Regions from separate parts of the Peribacillus sp. NPDC096447 genome, predicted to be linked through region 2. Evidence: riboswitches for the same ligand, from Rfam matches in the RefSeq annotation. Region 2 holds a riboswitch; each other region holds the start of a gene.
What was found. Region 2 has a riboswitch for cobalamin ahead of ACIQZD_RS25825 (ABC transporter substrate-binding protein). Riboswitches for the same ligand answer to the same signal wherever they lie in the genome.
Positions count from the first base shown of each region.

Region 1: another riboswitch for cobalamin. It lies ahead of ACIQZD_RS10220 (ribonucleoside-diphosphate reductase subunit alpha); the one in region 2 lies ahead of ACIQZD_RS25825 (ABC transporter substrate-binding protein).
Region 3: another riboswitch for cobalamin. It lies ahead of ACIQZD_RS12685 ((2Fe-2S) ferredoxin domain-containing protein); the one in region 2 lies ahead of ACIQZD_RS25825 (ABC transporter substrate-binding protein).

Region 1 covers NZ_JBIWEV010000002.1:672,041-679,388, forward strand. The annotation lists gene ACIQZD_RS10205 (SulP family inorganic anion transporter) at 1-1,234, shown strand, start outside; gene ACIQZD_RS10210 (hypothetical protein) at 1,320-1,460, shown strand; gene ACIQZD_RS10215 (manganese-dependent inorganic pyrophosphatase) at 1,565-2,494, opposite strand; cobalamin riboswitch at 2,788-2,968, shown strand; gene ACIQZD_RS10220 (ribonucleoside-diphosphate reductase subunit alpha) at 3,108-5,405, shown strand; gene ACIQZD_RS10225 (ribonucleotide-diphosphate reductase subunit beta) at 5,451-6,503, shown strand; gene ACIQZD_RS10230 (flavodoxin domain-containing protein) at 6,475-6,912, shown strand; gene ACIQZD_RS10235 (hypothetical protein) at 6,996-7,256, shown strand; gene ACIQZD_RS10240 (cold-shock protein) at 7,240-7,348, opposite strand, start outside.
Region 2 covers NZ_JBIWEV010000018.1:6,273-13,620, forward strand. The annotation lists gene ACIQZD_RS25810 (hypothetical protein) at 41-406, shown strand; gene ACIQZD_RS25815 (hypothetical protein) at 477-752, shown strand; gene ACIQZD_RS25820 (hypothetical protein) at 905-1,354, shown strand; cobalamin riboswitch at 2,195-2,403, shown strand; gene ACIQZD_RS25825 (ABC transporter substrate-binding protein) at 2,589-4,148, shown strand; gene nikB (nickel ABC transporter permease) at 4,148-5,077, shown strand; gene nikC (nickel transporter permease) at 5,093-5,920, shown strand; gene ACIQZD_RS25840 (ATP-binding cassette domain-containing protein) at 5,922-6,641, shown strand; gene ACIQZD_RS25845 (ABC transporter ATP-binding protein) at 6,638-7,348, shown strand, end outside.
Region 3 covers NZ_JBIWEV010000003.1:290,076-297,423, reverse strand. The annotation lists gene ACIQZD_RS12715 (YozQ family protein) at 142-360, shown strand; gene ACIQZD_RS12710 (energy-coupling factor ABC transporter ATP-binding protein) at 465-1,310, opposite strand; gene cbiQ (cobalt ECF transporter T component CbiQ) at 1,329-2,105, opposite strand; gene ACIQZD_RS12700 (energy-coupling factor ABC transporter substrate-binding protein) at 2,092-2,403, opposite strand; gene ACIQZD_RS12695 (energy-coupling factor ABC transporter permease) at 2,405-3,148, opposite strand; gene ACIQZD_RS12690 (hypothetical protein) at 3,183-3,341, opposite strand; cobalamin riboswitch at 3,325-3,520, opposite strand; cobalamin riboswitch at 3,722-3,911, shown strand; gene ACIQZD_RS12685 ((2Fe-2S) ferredoxin domain-containing protein) at 4,062-4,430, shown strand; gene cobJ (precorrin-3B C(17)-methyltransferase) at 4,445-6,082, shown strand; gene ACIQZD_RS12675 (sirohydrochlorin chelatase) at 6,101-7,033, shown strand; gene cobK (precorrin-6A reductase) at 7,030-7,348, shown strand, end outside.

The sequences.
Region 1 (7,348 bases), on a different contig from region 2:
ACTCGTCATGGTCGACCTTGTTAAAGATCATGGCTTGAACTATTTACTTGCTGCAACAATATTGACTGGTTTGCTGCAAATTTTACTAGGGGTCTTAAAAATCGGGAAATTAATGAAGTTCATCCCGAAGCCGGTCATGACTGGCTTTGTGAATTCTTTAGCCATCTTGATTTTCACGGCACAGCTCACCCATTTCGTGGGCGAAACATGGATCATGTATGTCATGACAGCCGTTTCATTAGCTATCATTTATCTTTTTCCGCTGATCACGAAAGTCATACCTTCACCACTTGTCGCCATCATATTCATGACGATCGTTGCAGTTACCACGGGGGCTACGGTGCGGACGGTTGGGGATATGGGGCAATTGACCGAAGCTCTTCCGATGTTCATGCTTCCAGACATCCCTTTGACCTTCGAAACTTTGGCGATCATTTTCCCTTATTCCATTGCCCTTGCGTTTGTTGGGCTGCTTGAATCGTTATTGACAGCTCAAATTGTCGATGAGATGACTGACACGGACAGTAATAAAAATAAGGAAGCCAAAGGCCAGGGGATTTCGAATATCATCGCCGGATGTTTTGGAGGCATGGCAGGATGTGCGATGATCGGCCAATCCGGTATCAACATTAAATCAGGTGGAAGGGGCCGGCTCTCGACATTTGTAGCGGGCGCATTCCTTATGGTATTAATCGTGGTATTGAATGATGTCCTAATTAAAATACCGATGGCTGCACTTGTCGCAGTCATGATCATGGTTTCAATCGGGACCTTTGACTGGTCTTCCCTAAAGAGGCTCACTAAAGCTCCTAAGTCGGATGCAGCCGTGATGATCGTAACGGTCCTCATTGTTCTTTATACACATGACTTATCAAAAGGGGTATTTGCCGGAGTGCTTTTGAGCATGATTTTCTTCTCGGCTAAAATTTCTAAAGTGGCAGTAGAGAAAACGGGAGACATCCAGGCTAAGAAAATCACTTATCGTATCAGCGGACAAATATTTTTTGCTTCTGTCCAGGACTTTGTTTCGAAGTTCGACTTCATGGAAAAAGCCGATGCAATCGTCATCGACTTCACCCATTCCAAAATTTGGGATGATTCAGCAGTCGGTGCTGTTGATACGGTTATCCTTAAATATCAGCTTCTGGGAATACCTGTCCAAGTGCAAGGACTCGATGAAGAAAGTTCTTCATTGCTTGAAAAACTCGCCACCTCAGAAAGTAAAATATCTTGAAGAAGTAACATTCTGCTGAATAGAAACTTTTCAAACCGACAAAATAGATAACATGAATCATTTCCTTTTGAAAGGAGCGAAAAGCATGACACCCGAGCAGGATTATACAGCAGCAAATCTGTCACCGGATTTATTGAATGAACTGAAAAGCTTTGAAAGCAAACTAGGCGAGGAAGCCAATAAAGAATTGATTGTCATCGCCTATGAAAAAGAAAAGGAAGCCTGAATTAAGAAAAAAGACTCAAACACCCTTAATGGATGGTTGAGTCTTTTTTTTGCATGTAAAGAAAAAGGATGCCCAAATTTTTAATGAGCATCCCTTTTCATTTATTACTTGCTGAATACGTCCGTTAAGACCGGCACGATTTGTTTTTTACGCGATACAACGCCTTCTAAGACGGCGATGTTGTTGTTTAATGACACGTCGTATGCTTTTTCCACTGCATAAGCTGCTTTACCAAGAGCCAAGGCAACAGAATCATTAGTCAAGATATCCGTTACGACGAATAGGAATAAGTCCAATTCCTTCACAGCGATTACCGCTTCAATCGCCGCTTCCAATTCAGCTTGCTTTGCAAGGACTTCGTTCGGATCAACAGCATTGACCTGTGCTATCTCCACTTTAGCCATTCCCATGGAGAATTCCTTTGCATCAAGAGTGATAAGCTGGGCAATCGTTTTGTCGCTCAAGTCAGCTCCCGCCTTCAACATTTCCAAACCATATGTTTCAGCGTCGACTCCCGCAATGGCAGCCAATTCCATAGCTGCTGCAACGTCTTGCTCCGTGCATGTAGGTGATTTGAACAATAAAGAATCGGAAATGATGGCAGACAGCATAAGACCTGCGATTGCTTTAGGAACTTCAATGCCGTTTTCTTTATAAATTTTATTTAAAATGGTTGCCGTACAGCCAACTGGTTCCGCACGGTAATATAAAGGATCGCTCGTTTCGAAGTTAGCGATACGGTGATGGTCGATAACTTCCAACACACGGACTTGGTCAATATCTTCAGCACTTTGCTGGCGTTCGTTATGATCGACCAGGATTACTCCATCAGCTTCCCCTGCAACTTTTTCCACAAGACGGGGAGCTTCGAATTTGAATTGGTCCAATGCATATTGAGTTTCACCATTCACTTCACCCAGACGAACTGGTTCAGCGTTGATACCTAACTGCTTTTTCAGATCTGCATAAGCGATTGCTGAACAGATTGTGTCTGTATCCGGGTTTTTATGTCCAAAAACTAATACTTTTTCCAAGATTTTATCCCCTTTTTCATAAATATTTTTCCGCGAATCCCCTCACCGCAATAAGGGAGAGCCACCTTTACTAGACACTTTATTTTAACACAAAATCCCGTAAAATCAGCGCTTGAATTATCCATTCCTCAATAAAATCTTTCATTCCTTCACCCTCTGCCATCACTTTGTCAATAGATAAGGGTTGGTTTTTTTCAAATATATTAGTTGAATTATCATCGTATATGGCTTACGATAATATAAGCAGAAATACTAGATATTGATTACACAAACAATACCAATAACTATATATAGAATTTTTTATAATCCAAGGTGCCAGTGATGGCTGAAAAGGGAATCCGGTGTAAACCCGGAACTGTCCCCGCAACTGTAAATGTGACGAAATGAGAAACCCACTGTATAGCTCTCTATACGGGAAGGACTCAAAGTAGGATGATCATGAGTCAGGAGACCTGCCTTGAATTTTTCACGTTTCTTATTCTTCGGGGATTGAGATGATGAAACGATAGTATAACGGCTATTTTTTCATGGCTCTTTTATTCTATCGTTTGATCCGCTCAATTCTTTGGGCGGTTTTTTTTATTTTAGCGGAAGTTAACAAGGAGGATTATTAATGACTCAAACATATAACTCTACCATAAGTGAAAATGACACAGAAACGAAATCCATCCAGCTTGAGATGTTATCGAAGGAATTCGAAGGCCGTCTCGATATGGAAAAGTTCAAAAAGCGTTTTACAAAATGGCTTGATCGCAAAAGTGACTCAACCGAAGAACAGGCATCAAAAAAACTGATTCAGCTCGCTCTTGAAGGTGTGGATATCGATGCTCCGGATTGGACATTCGTTGCTGCAGCAGAACTGTTGAATACAATGTATAGGGATGCACAAGCCAATCGAGGTTATGCAGGCAAGAGTTATGGCCCATTCTATGAGCTGATCACAGAACTCTCCCAGCTTTCGGAAGGTCAGCGTTATCCAATTTATAAACCAGAACTGCTATCTTCATATACAAAAGCGGAAATTGAGGAATTGGGTTCGGTGATCGACCCGGAAAAAGATAAATTATTCTCTTACATAGGCATCTACTTATTGAACGACCGCTATCTGGCCCGCCCAAAAAAGGACAAGGTCTACGAACTGCCGCAAGAACGTTTCATGATCATCGCGATGGAAATCATGCGAATGGAAAAAACGGAGCACCGCCTGCAACTTATAAAAGAAGCATACTGGGCCATGTCCAACCTTTATATGACCGTTGCGACTCCTACACTCTCCAATGCAGGTAAAACACATGGACAGTTAAGCTCTTGCTTTATCGACGCAATTGAAGATTCCATTGATGGCATCTATCTATCAAACTACGATGCAGCAAAAGTATCTAAATTCGGCGGCGGTGTCGGCCTTTACGTTGGTAAGGTTCGCTCGCTTGGTTCTGATATCCGGGGTTTCTCTGGAAACAGTTCCGGCACAACGCCCTGGATTCGACTATTCAACCAGACAGCTGTAAGTGTCGATCAATTGGGGCAACGTAAAGGTGCCATAGCGATTTACTTGGATGCCTGGCATAAAGATATCATGAGCTTCCTTGATTTGAAGACACAAAACGGGGATGACAGATTAAAAGCCCATGATATTTTTACAGGCGTATGCATACCGGATTTATTCATGGAAGCTGTACGCGACAGAAAAGAATGGTATCTTTTCGATCCGCATACCGTTAAGCAAACCCTTGGATTTTCACTTGAAGATCTTTATGACGAGAAGAAAGGCGAAGGAAGCTTCAGGAATCATTATGCACTTGCTGTCGAGGCCGCAGAAAATGGCACGCTTCCAAACTATAGCTTTGAAAAAATCAATGCGATGGACATCATGAAAAGCATCATGATTTCTCAATTAGAAGAAGGCGTACCGTATATGTTCTACCGCGATGAAGTGAATCGGAAGAATCCCAATAAACATAAAGGTATGATCTATTGTTCTAACCTTTGCACGGAGATTGCCCAAAACCTAAGCCCTTCGACGATCACGGATGAATATGAAACAGAAGATGGAGATGTTGTTGTGGTTCGTAAAAGCGGCGATTTCGTTGTCTGCAACCTTTCATCCATTAACTTGCCACGAGCGGTGGGCAGCGATGTTTTGGAAAGATTGATTCCCATTCAGATCCGTATGCTGGACAATGTCATTGATGTGAATAATCTTCCTGTCAAACAAGCATCCATCTCGAACAAACGTTACCGGGCAATTGGTTTAGGAACGTTTGGATGGCATCATTTACTTGCCACACAGAATATTTATTGGGAATCCGATGAGGCTGTTCAATATGCCGATGCTTTATACGAAAAGATCGCTTACTTAACAATCAAGGCATCCAACGAATTGGCCAAGGAAAAAGGATCATACCCATATTTTGAAGGATCTGATTGGCATACAGGGGACTATTTCGAACTGCGTGACTATACAGATCAAAAGTGGATGGATTTAAAAACAGACGTGCAGGAGCATGGGACCCGTAATGGATATTTAATGGCGATTGCCCCCAATTCATCGACAGCCAAGATCGGTAATTCCACGGATGGAATCGACCCATTATATGAAATTGAATTTTACGAAGAAAAGAAAAACTTCAAATTCAAGGTGACCGCACCAGGCTTGACGCCAAATACGTATGAATATTATAAAAAGACGCGATTCAATTTGGACCAACTGGAAAGCATCAGGCAAAATGCAGCCCGACAACGCCATATTGACCAAGCAATCAGCTTTAATCTGTATGTACACAATACAATCAAAGCGAAGGTCCTGTTGGATATCCATTTAACGGCATGGGAAAGCGGATTGAAATCAACGTATTATGTTCGTTCGACTTCTTCCGAATATGACAATGCCTGCGAAAGCTGTTCAAGTTAACGACAATCTTGACCCAGTAATCTATTCTTAAAGGAGTTTTAACGAATGACCAATCATATCAAAAAAATTCGGATGCTCGAACCGACGCATCCAACCAAGGCAACCGGTGTTTTCAAAGGAGAAGCTTCAGGCTTCCTCCTTTGGAACGATATTCAGTATGAAAAATTCTATGATACCTATACACAGCTCATCAATAACTTTTGGAAGCCTTCGAGCGTGAACATGATTCAGGATAAAAAGCAGTGGGGCGAATTGGATGAAGATATCCAGGACGCTTTTCTCGATATCCTTACGATGATTGCTGGAATGGACAGTCTCCAAACGCCCACTTTAGTAGAAATCCTTCGGTACATCAAAGATCCGGCGGCAAAAGCTATCCTGGCCAACATGGCCCAGCAGGAATCGATCCATAATGAATCTTATTCCTATATCCTTGCTTCGTTGATTCCGGTAGGCAAGCAAAAACAGCTTTTCGACCGCATCAAAGAACATCCTGAAGTGATTAAGCGTAACCAACCGATCGTTGATGCTTATCAAACGTTCGTGGACGATCCCAGCCCACAGCATTTATTTGAGGCACTGATCCATTCAACAAACCTTGAAGGGATTTACTTCTATCTGGCTTTCGCCTTTTATTATAATTTAGGACGCCAAAATCTAATGACCGGTTCCGCTACGATGATATCCTATATTCATCGCGATGAAATGGTCCATTTCGATTTCATTGGAATGCTCATTCAAATACTGATGTATGAATATCCTGAGTTAAATAATAAAGAAAACACGAAGTTCATCTATACAACGATTGAAAAAGCAGTCGAACTCGAAAAGGAATGGTCTGAATATATGCTCGAAGATATCCAAACCAAAGCCGATCTTGATTTGGAAGAATTCAATGAGTACATCGAATATATCGCCAACAAACGGTTACGTATGCTAGGCCTTGAAAATTTGTATAAAGAATATGGCGAGAACCCGATGCCATGGATCAAAACGTTCGATGATGAATCCATCGGACTTACCAAAACCGATTTCTTCGAACAGAAGTCAAGGACATACAGTCAAGTAAATGCCAGCAATGGGTTCGATGAGCTATAAAGTTGCCATTGTCTATCATTCTGCCGGCGGCAATACAAAAGCGCTTGCTGAAGCCCTCGCTTCCCTTTTACCTGAAGCTTTCCTATATCGAATGAATGAATTCGATTTACGTACATTGCCGGATTACGATGCATTGATCGTCGGCACCTATACATGGGGCAATGGGGAGCTTCCCGCTAAATCAGCAGCCCTTTATAAAGATCTGGAACAGTTGCCTATTGCTCATCTGAAAACGGGAGTCTTCGGCACTGGTGAAACCAACTATAATCATTTTTGCGGGGCGGTCGATCATTTCCGGGACATGTTATTTGCCAAGAGCCAGTTATTGGTGACATTGAAGATAGAACAGATGTATCAAGAATCAGACTTGCCCAGACTTCAAAAGTTCGCCTCGCGATTCCAGAACTGACTGAAAGGTGATATGCATGTACGCATATCACCTTTCAGAGTTTTTTAAAAAACTTGGCTCCCTCTATCATAGCAGCGGTAAGCATGAAGTATAATGGAATAAAAAGGGAGATAATATGCAATGACCGGAAATGTAACCCAGTTCCTGCCTATCCTTTTTATGCTAGTGCTTGTCGTATTCATTATATTATCGTGTTTTTCCTGTCAGGGCATTTTAATCGTTCTAAACGGATCGAAGAAAAATTGGACAAAGCATTAAAGGAAATCGCCAAAAAAAAGAAAAATAAAAAGACTCCAAAATCGGAGTCTTTTTTTTATATGCGTTCAATTATTTTTGAACGTTAGCTGCTTGTGGTCCACGAGCGCCTTGCTCGATTTCGAAAGAAACTTCTTGGCCTTCTTCAAGCGTTTTGAAGCCTTCTCCTTGGATAGCTGAG
Region 2 (7,348 bases):
TATTTGTTCTATTTATAAATATACAAAGAGAGGTGACAATATGAGAAAAATAGTAAGTGGTATTCTAATAGTCTGTTTATACTGTTTTCCTTTTGTTTATTTTTCAATGCACCAAGATTTTGCTAACCGTTCAATGCTTGGCTATTTAATTATGATTGTAGTAACTTCACTTCTTGCTTTCTTCGGCAAACTCGTTAGTAATTCAATCTTTCTTATTATTGGTAATATATTATCTGTAATAATTTCATTTTATTTTATCAGCGAGATGACAGGGAACGAACGATGGGGTGGCTATTTTAAGCCACTAACTCCATATCAATTATTAATCTTGGTTAGTTTTTTGAATTTGATTCCTCAGTTCTTCGCTATAAAGTTAGCTAGAAACAAAAATAAAGTTAAATATTAATCGGGCAGGATTGTTTAATAAGGGATTAATATTTTGATAATTCATTTTAGAAATGCGAGGGGATTTAAATATGAAAGATAAAAAGTATTCTTGGATAAGCTTTACTTCATTTGGATTAGGAGTATTCTTGATTTTACATCCCCTTTTAACCAATATATATCCAAAATTCTTTATGGTAATTCAATATATTGGCATCACATTAACAATTATTTTGAGTGTTATAGCTTTACTTAAAAAGAATGAGAAGAAACCTTTAGCAATAATAGGTTTAATTATGGCAATCATTATGATGATATTTGTTGGCATTCTCTTATATATATCCTTTAATAAATATAGCCCTTATTAACTTTGCCTTTGTTTTTACGCAATCGGGGGCGATTGCAGAAAAGTGTAATTTTGCTTTACTTGATTTCAGGAGCTGTTCAGCAGCTCCTTTTATTATGGAACTAAAGGGGCAGAATAGCTGTATAATCGATTCTAAAAAAAGGAAGGTTAAATATGCTTTTTCACATTATCGTTGGGTTTATTTTTCCTTGGATTTTAGGTGCTTATTTGGTTAGGAATCAGACAAAGCTATTTATAATTTTTTATCCAATTGGTGTAGCAATAAGTATTTTAATAAATGAAATGGGTTTTAACTACTTTTGGAGGATGGATATAGTATTTCAAGAATCATCTTTAACTGGAATTCCGTATGATTTAGGTCTTTATCCTATACTTGGTTGTTTATTTATTTGTGTTATTCACTATAAAAAAATGTCTATTCTTATTACATTTTTAGTTTTTACTTTAGTGACAACCTTTGGAGAGTACATACTAGTATGTCTAGAAAAAATAGTATACAGGAATGAATGGAATATCATTTGGACTGGTGTTAGTTATTTATTTGCTTATTCAATTTTTTATTTTTACTACAAATTAGTTCGTAAGTTTATTTTATTAAATTAATGGGTGCTTTTAACCTTAGTCGCTGTAAGTCATATCATCAGCGAACCGGATATTATTCATTTAGTTCTAATGTTGACCGAACACACGAAAATGACCCCATATCAACTTTTTAGGTTTGATACAGGGCATTTGCAATAGTTGCATTTTGACAATTTTGACATCTGAAATTAGTATGCCACGAAACTACAGTAATAATCAAAAACCTTTTACACACGAAAAATCCCCCGTGTACTGTGGGAAGTACCACTAGAGGAAATCTCACGAAGGCTATATGTGAATGACTGATTATATCTATATGTCCATTGTGAGAAATGGGTGACCATAGTAGTGATAAAAATCGCTGACGGTTTTATAACAACCGCAGACGGAACCATTATGGATCATATTTTTATCTGTGGAATTTGATACCCTTAACTTTAACTATTTTCTGTTACCGTAAATTTTTAAAACTTGTACCAACTACTTTAAAATAATATATATGATTAGCTGTTTTTTAGGACGACTTTTTTATTTATTTATTATTAAGATTGTGAAAGAGTGTACTTAAACTAACGGGTGCGTTAGCTTATGATCGGATCTGTCTCTTGTGAAACTAACGGGGCAGGTAGTTCCATAGGAATGCTATTATAAGACCTAACGGGCCTTTTTAAAAGAGGAAAACAGGCCTATAAGGTAAGGTATGATCTTCACTAAACTCAAATGTAGTTTCCTTCTTTTTCACAGAAAGTTAAAGGGAGATAGTGTCTGTTATATATATCCATTGACAATCATTATCATTGTAGATAGTATATTGATGTTATTCGATAGTAGTGTAAGTGCTTACAAAGATAATATTTACAATTTCATATGTAGAAAATAGGTGTCGAATGAAGCTTTAAAAAGTTTTATTTGCTTAATAGGGAAGTCGGTTTAATTCCGGCACGGACCCGCCACTGTGTTGGGAAGCAGTATGTTGCTGTTAGCTTTCAGAAAAAACCACTGGGATATACCTGGGAAGGACTGGAAGTAGTGCCCTGAGTCAGGAGACCTGCCTATTTAAACATCGCTGTTAGACCTACGGGATTTTTAGGGAGGTGGTTAGTATGCTGATAATCATATGTCTGTACGTATGTCATCTATTGCTGGATGGCCAAATGTTTAGGCACCCTATTTCTTTATCACTAAAAGCATTTCTGACCTCTATAAATAGTCAGAAATGCTTTTTTGTTTTTAGTAATTATATAGGGGGAAGAAAATGGTAGAAAATTGGAATGTCCAACGAAAATTAGGAATATGGATGGTTCTCGCAGTTTGTATTCTAGCGCTTATCGGATGTGCAGGAACAGAAGAAACATCAATAAACAAAGGTACAAAAGAAGAATCTTCAGATAAAAAGGCAACTTTAGCTTTCTCGTGGAGTCCAGCAAGCCTTGATCCACATGGTAGTGATAGCTGGGAGGTCATGCGTTCTGGAACAGCGGAAACATTAATTAAACTTAATGAGGAATTAGAGCCTACAGCTTGGCTAGCAAAATCATGGAAACAAGAAAATGACACAACGTGGGTGTTTCAATTACAAGATAATGTAACTTTCCATAATGGAAAAGTAATGGATGCTTCAAGCGTGAAAGAATCATTACTGCGCTCTATGCATAAAGATCAAAGAGCGAAGGGTCTATTGCAAATTAAGTCTATGGAAGCAGTATCAGATACTGAATTGAAAATTGAAACTATACAACCGAATGCGGCTTTAATAGCGTCTTTAGCTGACCCGTCGACAATCATTGTAGACGTAGCGACTATAGATGCCAAAGATAGCTATCCTGCTTTTACAGGAGCATTTAAAATTAAACAATTTAATCAAGATGAATCACTTATTGTTGAAAGATATGAAGATTATTGGGGAGAAAAAGCAATATTATCTGAAGTGACCATTAAATTTATCGCTGATGCCAATACGAGATTAATGGCCTTACAATCTGGAGATGTAGACGGAGCAACCGATATTTCTGTCGATAATATTGCTGTTTTAGAGAAGAATAAAAAATTTGAAGTGCTAACAGCTACTTCATTGAGAACACATATGCTGATGTACAATATGGAATCTCCACTATTTAAAGAGTTGGCATTGAGAAAAGTCGTAGATATGTCGATTCCACGTGAAGAGATTGTAAGTTCTGTCATGAAAGGGCAAGGGACTGTAGCGCATAGTCCATTTTCTCCTGTATTACAGTTTGGTAAAGTGGAAAATAAAGAAGAAACTGAATCTGTCAATCAATTAATGCAGCGAGAAGGTTGGAAGAAAAATGCTAAAGGTATGTGGGAAAAAGAAGGAAAGCCATTTGAAGCGACATTATTAACGTTTCCACAGCGTCCAGAATTAACAGTAATGGCAGAGGTAATCCAGAATAAATTATTAGCTGAGGGAATGAAAGTCAATATCCGTCAAGTAGAAAATATCGATGATACATTAGCGAATGAGGATTGGGATTTATCGATGTACAGTATGTTGACGGCACACACGGGTGATCCTCAATACTTCTTAGAAATATTTTACCGACCTAATAGTGAATCAAATGTAAGTAAATATTTGTCTCCTTCAGTCGATCGAATGATTAGTCAGCTAAGTCAAACAACTGATTTTGATGAGCGTAATCAATTAGCTATCGGAATACAAGAGGAAATTAATGAAGATATTCCGCATTCATATATCGTTTTTCCAAATACAGTATTTGCTGTTAAAGACGGTTTAAAAGGATTTGTAGCTCATCCAATTGAGTATTACTATAATCATTCGCAAATTGATGTGGAATAATGATTAGGTTTTTAATAGAACATCTGATTCAATTAGTTCTTGTCATTTTTTGTGTAGCTACGCTTACTTTTTTACTTTTAAGGTTATCGCCTGGAGATCCAGCTATGATTATGTTAAAAACGAATGATGTTCCTGCATCAAACGAAGCGTTGGATTCATTAAGAACAGAGCTAGGAATAACGGAATCAATAGGGAGTCAATATATACAATGGTTAAAGGATGTTTTTACTGGGCGGTGGGGTAATTCCTATGTTTCTAAAAAGCCGGTAGTAAATGAATTATTTGAGAGATTACCGGCTACTTTAGAACTAGCAGGCGCTAGTTTATTAGTTATGCTAGCCATTACTTTTATTTTGGGAATTTCAACAGCAATCTATTCAGAGGGATTATTAGATAAAATCGGCAGACTTATGGCTCTTTTAGGTTCCGCAGTTCCTTCTTTTTTGCTTGGATTTTTATTCATTTATTTATTTTCTGTTCAATATGGCGTGCTTCCTTCTATGGGGCGTAGTACGTGGCAACATCTTGTTTTACCCGCACTAACACTGGGGTTAGGGTTGGGAACAGTTTACGCTCGAGTTTTACGTACGAATATGTTGGATATGATGAATCAGAATTTTGTCAAAGCTGCTAGAGCAAGAGGGATGTCAAAGAGACGAATATTAGTTTTTCAAGTGTTTAAGCATGCTTTATTGTCCATTGTGACGATGATAGGGACAAGTTTTGCGTTTATGTTAGGTGGAAGTATTATTGTAGAATCCATTTTCTCTTGGCCGGGTTTGGGTCGATATATTATTGAGTCGATAAATATACGCGATTATCCAGTCATTCAAGGCTATGCTATTTTCGCGTCCATTCTATTTGTTGCTATTCATACGATTGTAGATTTCATTTATGTTCTAGTAGATCCGCGGTTAAGAGTTCGTTAGGAGGAAGATTATTTCATGCAGAAGGTGCTGTATCGGTTAGATATAAACTTAATAGTAGGGATCGGATTACTTATGCTGATCTTTTTCGTGGGAATCTTTGCCCCCTGGATTTCTCCTCATGATCCTATAGCTGTTAATCTAGCTAATAGACTATCTTCTCCAAGTTGGATGTATCCATTTGGCACCGATCATTTAGGTCGGTGCATTTTATCCCGAATTATTTATGGAATTAGAATAAGTGTGACAGCTGCTTTTCTCATTATGTTGTTTACTTTAATGATTAGCATCCCAATTGGGCTAGTAACAGGATATGTACGCGGTAAAACGGATCATATTTTTATGCGAATGATTGATAGTACGTTAGCTATTCCTGATATTGTCCTCACCATTACGATTGTCGGTTTGTTAGGACCTGGATTTATAAATATGATTATTGCCATCATTATCGTTCGTTGGGCGAATTATGTTCGCTTCATTCGTAGTCTCGTGATTAAAGTTTGTAAAGAAGATTATATATTATCAGCACGCATGTCAGGAAATACTCATCCGCGTATTATGCAACGTTATATTCTCCCGCAAATTTTTACACCCGTTCTTGTTTTTAGTGCATTAGATATGGGGAAAATCGTTCTTGCTATTGCAGGACTTTCTTTTTTAGGGTTAGGAATTCAGCCACCAACTCCTGAATGGGGGTCGATGTTGCGTGATGCAACGGCTTATTTTCAAATTGCTCCACATGTAATATTTTTTCCGGGATTAGCCATTTTATTTTTCGTATTAGCATGCCAATTAATTAGTGATCGATTTAGAAAATTAGATTCTACTACTCATAAAGAGGTGTAAGATGAAGGCAAACATAGATCCTTTATTAAGTATGGAACATGTAGAAATTTCTTATCAAGATGCAGGAAAGTGGAAAACAATTGTCCATGATATATCGTTTCAGTTATTTCCTGGTGAAATGGTTGCTCTTACTGGCCTAAGTGGTTGTGGAAAAAGTTTAACCGCACATGCATTGGTTGGACTGTTAGACAAAGGATTTCGTGTGACGAATGGGCAAATCATATACAAGAATGAAAATATTCTTGAGTTTGATGAAAGACGTTTAGAACAGCTTCGTCGTGATGAAATCGCATTATTGATTCAACATTCATTAAATGGATTAAACCCTATTCAAACGGTGAAAAAGCAAATGGTCGAAACAGTAAAGCTAAAGAAAAAGTGGGACAAAAACGATATGCAAATCTCACTACTTTCTTTATTAAAACAAGTTGGTTTGCTTGATTCAGAGCAGATTTTATCTTCATATCCTTTTGAATTAAGTGGGGGAATGCGACAACGAGTATTATTAGCAATGATGTTAAGTTTACAACCAAAGATATTTATTGCAGATGAACCAACGACTGCTCTTGATGTAATCAATCGTGAAAAGGTTTTAGCGTTACTTAAGCAGCTGCAAGAGGAATTGAATTTGACGATTCTACTCATTTCTCATGATGATAAAAGTGTTAAAAAATATGCGAATCGTGTGATTCAAATGGATCAAGGAGGAATCGTCCTTTGACCCTTCTTGAGTTATGTAATGTTACTAAAGAATATCCTATAAGATCGAGAAAATCATCGTGGTTTGGAAGGAAGAAGAGTTTTACAGCTGTTAATCAAGTCAATTTAACGTTGTCAAAGGGGGAAAGTCTAGGACTTATTGGTGAAAGTGGTAGTGGTAAAAGTACGATAGCCAAGTTGATTATGAATGTAGAACCTATCACGTCTGGTCAGATTTTATTAAATGGTCAATCTATTAGTGGCAATCCAATGAAGGATATTCAGCTATATAAGCGGCTGCAAATGGTCTTACAAGATTCCTCTGCATCTTTGCATCCGAAAATGAATGTACAAGAAATTCTAACGGAACCGATTCGAAACTATTTTCCTAAGGAAAAAAATGGGGAGGCCCAATGTATTGAACTGCTAGAGTTAGTGGATTTGGATGCTACATATTTATCCAGATATCCTGACCAATTAAGTGGAGGTCAAAAGCAACGAGTTTGTATCGCTAAAGCGTTAGCAGTAAAGCCGGATATTATCATTTTTGATGAATCAATAGCTAGCTTAGACTCTACTTCACAAACTTCTATTGTGAACATGCTACAACGTATTCAAAAGCAAGAACAATTATCTTATTTATTTATTACCCATGATTTACAATCCACTCAACAACTGTGTGATCGAGTAGCGGTCATGTATCAGGGAGAGCTTATCGAAACATTTAAT
Region 3 (7,348 bases), on a different contig from region 2:
ATTTTACTTGTAAGCTTTTTTTTGCCTTTTTCCTCCTTTTTTAACATTATTGAATATTGCTTCGTTTTTTACACAAAATACCTTTGTCTTTAGTGATTTTATCAAAATGTTTGGACAATTTAAAAACTAGGAGTGAAAAAAATGGATAGCAAGCAGTCAAAAAATGAATCTTCAGAAGTTGCCGGAAGAATATATGATGTCAGCGATTATAAACGGGAAGATCCATTATCCTCTGGACTGGCCAGAACTCACGAACAAGTCTCCGATACTTATGCGGAAGGCGAAATAAAGGCAGTCATTGATGATGTAAACGGAAGAGATATTGAAATTGCAAAAGAAAGATCTAAAGAAGAAAGGTAATAAAAATTGTTTTTTTTAGGAACAAGAATTATCGCCTGCTATTTTATAGATATATCGGTTAGTTCCCCTAGCTTCTGATTAAACAAGAGCTAGGGGAAACATAATTAATAAATTCTTTCTGTCTCCAACTTTTGAAGCAATTCTTCCTTCGTTCTTGGGAAAAAGTCCCTTTCTGCAGGGTTCCTTGATTGAAGAAGGGCTTGAAACATTTCAAAAACCCACGGTTTCTCCAGATGTGCCTGCAGCAAAACGTCTTCATCATGGAAAACGGAAATAGGGTCCCCTTGGTATATGACCTTACCATCGTTCATGACAACGACTTCATCAGCCCATTGATAAGCCAAATTAACATCATGAGTTGATAGGATAATCGTTTTCTCAGGGGCGTGGATACTGTCCAGCAGAGCCATGATCTGTCTTGAGAAATAAGGATCCAATCCAGCGGTAGGCTCGTCCAAGAGCCAGACATCGGGTTCCATGGCGAGTATTCCCGCAATGGCGACACGTTTTTTTTGCCCAAGGCTCAAAAAATGGGTAGGTCTGTCTTTCAGTTCCGTTACTTCCGTTTGGGCCATTGCCCAATTTACTTTCTCCTGGACCTTAATTCTATCCCATCCTAAATTCATCGGTCCAAACGATATATCCTGTTGTACATTAGCGGAAAAGAGCTGCGAGTCGGGATCTTGAAAAACGATCCCGACTTGCTTTCGTAATGATAATAATGATTTACGGTCATATTTCATTTTCTTGCCCTTAAATCTGATTGTTCCTGCTGTAGGTTGTAAAAGACCATTTAAATGGAGGAAAAAAGTCGATTTACCGGCACCATTATTGCCTAATAATGCAATTTTTTTACCATGTTTAATCGTTAGCGACAGATCGTTTAAAGCGAACGTTCCATCTGCGAATTGATGGGTGAGGCCATCTATATGAAAAATATGCTCGTCCATTGTTGGGTTGCCTCCAATTTACAAATATCCATTAATAAAGATTAAGCTTCCTAATATTGCAATCGCGATCAGCCAATTGCGTGAGGAATAGGTGTAAGTATCCTCGATATAGGAAAGATTCTCCTGATAGCCTCTTGCGTTCATGGCCATCGTCAATTGTCCAGAGCGCTGCAATACTCCTAAAAATAAAGACGAGATTAGTAATCCGAGAGATCGTATGCCTTTCCTTAATGAAACATACCCCAGCCGTGAAGCTTGTGCTTGGTGAATGGCCAAAGCTGTATCTAAAAAAATAAAGATGAAGCGATAGGTCAATTCTATTAAATCGATCAATAAGGAAGGCACTTTAAATTTTCGCAGCACAGATAGGATGACGGTAATGGGTGTAGTTAAGGTAAGGAAATATAAACAGCTGATGCTGCCTAATACGACAGTGATCAAATTGGCCACTGTACCGACGCTGTCATCGCTGATGAATATTTGCCAGTTCCCGACCTTCCAGGACCACCATATATTCGATATCGATGTAAATTTACTTGTGAAAGAAAAAAGGATGGTAATTGTTCCCGATAGTATAAAAAATCCTGGCAATAGAAGTAATTTCAGATAATAGGAAAGCGGGATTTTTGCCGCAAAAATGATTAAAGCGCTCATCACCGTAAAAGTGATGAGCGAAACGGCCATATCCCTTACCGTTAACGAAAACAGCAAAAGGGAAAGTGCAAAAACCATCTTTTCCAACGGATGTACATCCTTTAGCCCATTGAAATAGGCATATTTATCAATGAGTAACATGCTTCGATTTTTCTTCCAATTCTTGTTTGGTTTGCTTATTCCTTTGTCTCATCACGCCAATGAAATATCCAATGAAACCGGCTCCGATTGCAGCTTGAAGCGCAAATAATAAGCTTTCGGTTTCTGCACCTGGCGGCTCCCAAATACTGTTGAACCATGGCTTGTATTCCGGATGGATCTTAGTGATGGCTTCCTCAGCTTCGCCATCGGCACCGCCAAATTCCGTTCCTTGTTGGGTGATTAACGGTATGGTTGCAAGAATGACAACCAGGAAAAGCAGCAGTAGACTTTTTTTCATATTAACGGGCCTCCTTAGATAAAACTCGCAGCAATTTCAATTCACCTAGATTGTATTTTTTCAAGAAATTCATCACGACGACTGTCAAAAACCCCTCACTGATTGCCAAGGGAATTTGGGTCAGGGCAAAAATCCCTGCAAATTTACTGAAAGAGGCCATGAATCCTCCTACCTCGGATGGAAACGCAAGAGCAAGTTGAACGGAAGTGACCACATAGGTTCCTAAATCTCCAAAAGCAGCTGCCAAGAAAACGGCAAGTGAAAAAGACCACCCCAATTTAGTTGCGCCCTTGAAGACAAAGTAAGCAATGAACGGTCCGCAAACGGCCATGGAAAATGCATTGGCCCCTAATGTCGTCAATCCTCCGTGAGCCAGTAAAACAGCTTGAAATAACAGAACGATGGAGCCAACGACACTCATGGCCAATGGTCCGAATAATATGGAACCCAAACCAACTCCGGTAGGGTGTGAAGAACTTCCCGTAACGGAAGGAATCTTTAGGGCAGATAAAATAAATACAAATGCGCCCGATAGGCCAAGTATCATTTTTGTTTCTGGGTTTTCCCTTACTTTGGACCTAATGGACCGGTAACCCAAGATTAAAAATGGAAACGTCACGGCCCACCAGAATATAGCCCATTCAATGGGTAAAAAGCCCTCCATGATATGCATGGCCATTGCCCGGTTCGGGACAAAAAGCAGTAAGATGACAAAATAAATAATTTTCCAATTGGTTCTTTTCATTCTTTCTCCTTTCAACACTTTTAAATTTTTCTGATCAATCTTGAGAAGAAAAGCGGCGCCCAACATAAAAAGCACTTCTCTCAAAGGAAAGAAGTGCGTAATGAACAGGAATTTTGCAGCATGAACCAACCATGGGCCATTCTGCCTGATCCGCACGCCCATCCTCGTAGGCTGAAACAGTTTCACGCTTCATGGCAGGTCTCCTGGCTTTGGTTCATCATCCGATTACATCCTTCCCATCTCATTTGACAGTGGATTAAAGTTAAAGTAATAGGACTTCCCTTTACAGTGGCGGGACCGCTCCGGATTTTCACCGGCTTCCCTTTTAAGCTGAATTCCGAGAAATTCAACACCATGAAACTTATGTAATTATTTTGAAAATTCTCGTATAGTGTACCATAAAGAAATAATTCCAGCTACACTATCTTTTTTTTTAGGGACGAAGTTTGTTGCAAGGAAAGGATTTTAACTGGTTTTACACTTTTAAACTTTTCTAAACAGTCGGAATAAACTATTGAATTTTGATAAAGTTGTTATATGATAGATTAAGTTAGTTAGAATGTATAATAAAACCAAATATTTCATTTTAAAAGTGCCCTTGTGTTAATAAGCAAGGGATAATAGGGAAATCGGTGATAATCCGATGCAGCCCCCGCTACTGTAAACGCTGATGAAATTGTCGATAGCCACTGGCATGATGCCGGGAAGGGACAAAGTAAAATGAAGCGTAAGCCAGGAAACCTGCTTTTAAAATTGCATGATACTTTTCGGAGGGAAAGGTAGAAGGACTATGACGATTTTGGGAGATTTGGCATGTTTGCCTTTGGCTCCTCATCATATAGTTTTTTTAAAACCTTGACTCTAATGTTAAGGTTTTTTATTTTGCCTTTTCCCTGAACTCAGGAGGAAGAAGATGACTACTTGGAACTTGACGGGTACAAATACGCATCTGTTGATTTGTAATGGGAGCAGCTGCATGAAAAAGGGCGGGGAAGAAGTAACCCAAGCGATTCGCGATGAAATTACTTCAAAAGGACTGGATCTGAAAATCCATACAACCAGGACACGCTGTAACGGAAGATGTAAGGATGCCTGCGTTGTGATTGCCTATCCCCAAGGAAACTGGTATCGAGTGGAAACGCCTGATTTCGGTCGGCAGATCGTCAGTAATATCGCTGATGGTGAGTTTGTTCCACAGATGGTCTATCAATTCTATGATGGGGAAATGACCCCTAATCCAGATTTTCCTGCTCATACGGGTATTTCAAAGAACAAAGCGTAAAAGGAGATGTCTTAATGAGTACAAACGGTAAATTATTCGTCGTGGGCTTTGGGCCCGGGAATTTTGAACACATTACCAAACGTGCCGTCGAAGCCCTTCAAGAAAGTGACTACATCATTGGTTATAAAACTTATGTTGAACTCATTCAGGGATTGCTTACAGATCAAACGATCATTAGTACGGGGATGACTGAAGAGGTATCACGTGCACAGGAAGCAGTGAAACAAGCGGAGCTGGGAAAGAAAGTGGCGGTGATTTCCAGTGGGGATGCCGGAGTTTACGGGATGGCAGGGTTGGTTTATGAAGTATTGATTGAGAAAGGCTGGAAAGAAGAAACTGGAGTGGGCATTGAAGTCATTCCTGGCATTTCTGCAATCAACTCATGTGCGTCTTTACTTGGGGCACCAGTCATGCACGATTCGTGTACGATCAGCCTCAGTGATCATTTAACTCCTTGGGAACTGATCGCTAAAAGGGTTGAAGCAGCTGCAATGGCAGACTTTGTCATTGCACTTTATAATCCGCGCAGCGGCAGGCGGACCCGGCAAATTGTTGAAACACAGAAAATTCTCCTTCGCTACCGCTCGCCGGATACACCTGTCGGGTTGGTGAAAAGTGCTTATCGCGATAGGCAGGATATTGTCATAACCAATTTGCAGGATATGTTGAATCACGATATTGGAATGTTGACCACCGTCATTATCGGTAATTCATCCACCTTTTTATATGATGACAAAATCATCACACCAAGAGGCTATCAGAGAAAATATACTTTGAATTCGGAAAAGCAAACATTGAAGCCGCATCAGCGACTGCAAAAAGAAGCGGAACCGTGGGCATTAGATCAAGAAGCCTTAACAGAGTCCGCTGGAGGAGTTGGATTACTTACAAAAGCACCAGAAAAGAAGCCGGCTTCCTTTGAAATGGCAATGGAGGCCCTGTCAAGAGTCAAGGGTCAAACCGTTAAGCAATCCATTCAGCCGATTGTTCAGCAAAAAATGGAGTCGGTATTCGAACTTGCCGTTAGTCCAGGTGTGGCGAATAAACAATTCACTCCCAAACAAATGATGACACTTGCGGAAGTTGTCGGGGAAAAGGGAACGATGGAATACACGCCAAATCATAAAATCGTCTTAAAGATTCCGACAACGGATCCGGAAGTCATTACGGGGAAATTACAATCAGCAAACTTTCTTTTGTCGCCGATTGGAGATGTACTGACATTAAAAGCCTGTGATTTCTGTGATGGTGAAAAAGCGGAATCCATTCCTTATGCGGATGAAATACACCGGGTGCTTGGCGGAATGAAAATGCCCAAGGAACTGAACATCGGTTTTAATGGGTGTGGGATGGCTTGTTATAGTGCTGTGATGGATGATATCGGGATTGTCTTCCGAAAAGGGAAGTTCGACTTATTTCTTGGAGCAAAACCGGTTGGAAGAACAGCCCATCCGGGTCAGCCGGTTGCGGAAGGCATTGAACCGGAACAGCTTGTTGAACTGATCACGGACATCGTCGGGGAGTATAAGCAAAATGCCCATCCAAATGAGCGGCTTTTTAAATACTTCAAACGTTCGAAAAAGATACAGAATTTTTCTTATCAGGACATCGCTCCCAAAATAAACATAGAGCCTGCGCCTTGTGAAGATTAATCAAGAGGGGGAAAGTAAATGAAAGCAGTTTTGTTCGTAGGACACGGAAGCCGGTTGGCTTCGGGAAATGATGAAGTCCGTCATTTTATTGAAAATATGATTCCGGCAATGGACGAGCGTTTCCTAGTTGAAACGTGCTTCTTGGAATTTGCGGCACCGAATATATCCAAAGGCATTGATAATTGTGTAAAACGAGGGGCTACTGAAGTTATCGTCATACCGATCATTTTGTTGCATGCAGGACATTCGAAATTACATATACCGGCTGAAATAGAGGATGGGAAAACCAAGTATCCAGAAGTGAAATTCACATATGGCCAAACGATCGGGGTCCACCATGATGTATTGACGATCCTGACAGACCGTCTTGAGGAGGCGGGATTCGATACGACCTCTGAACATTCTGAGACAGCGATATTGCTAATTGGCCGAGGTGGAAGTGATGCTGATGCAAATAGTGATATATATAAAATTTCACGATTATTATGGGAAAAATTAAACGTTAAATGGGTCGAAACAGCCTTCATGGGTGTAACGGACCCGCACGTTGATGAAGGTATTGAACGATGCATCCGATTAGGGGCAAAAAAAATAGTGATGCTGCCATATTTCCTCTTCACTGGGGTGTTGATGGAAAGAATGGAGGATATGCTGAAAGGCTATCAAGAGCAATATCATGATCGAGATTTCATTTTGGCAAAGTATTTTGGATATCATCCAACATTACAGAACATTCTGCAAGAACGAGTAATTGAAGCCAGTGAAGGCAGGTCAAGCGGGGCGCGTGATCTGGAAAACTATCGTAAACATGTCGAGGAACATGGACATGCTCACCATCATCACCATCACGACCACGATCACGATCACGATCACGACCATGATCATCACCACGATCATCACCACGATCATCACCACGATCATGATGGGCAAGTGGTGGGGACATCAAAATGATTTTGTTCTTAGCGGGTACAAGTGATGCAAGGGAATTAGCGATTGAGATGCAGCAGGTGGGATTCAAGGTGTTGGCAACTGTTGTAACCGAATCGGCGGCTAAGAGTTTGCAAGATGCTGGGATATCCACCCAGATTGGCCGATTAACTGCAGAAGATATGACATCTTTAATCACTGCAAAAGGTTTTCACGCTGTAGTCGATGCAAGTCACCCATTTGCCGAAGAAGCATCCAAAAACGCCCTTAACGGAGCAAAGGCAGCAAATGTTCCTTATATTCGTTATGAGCGTGAAAGTCAACGGTTTCAGAATGATA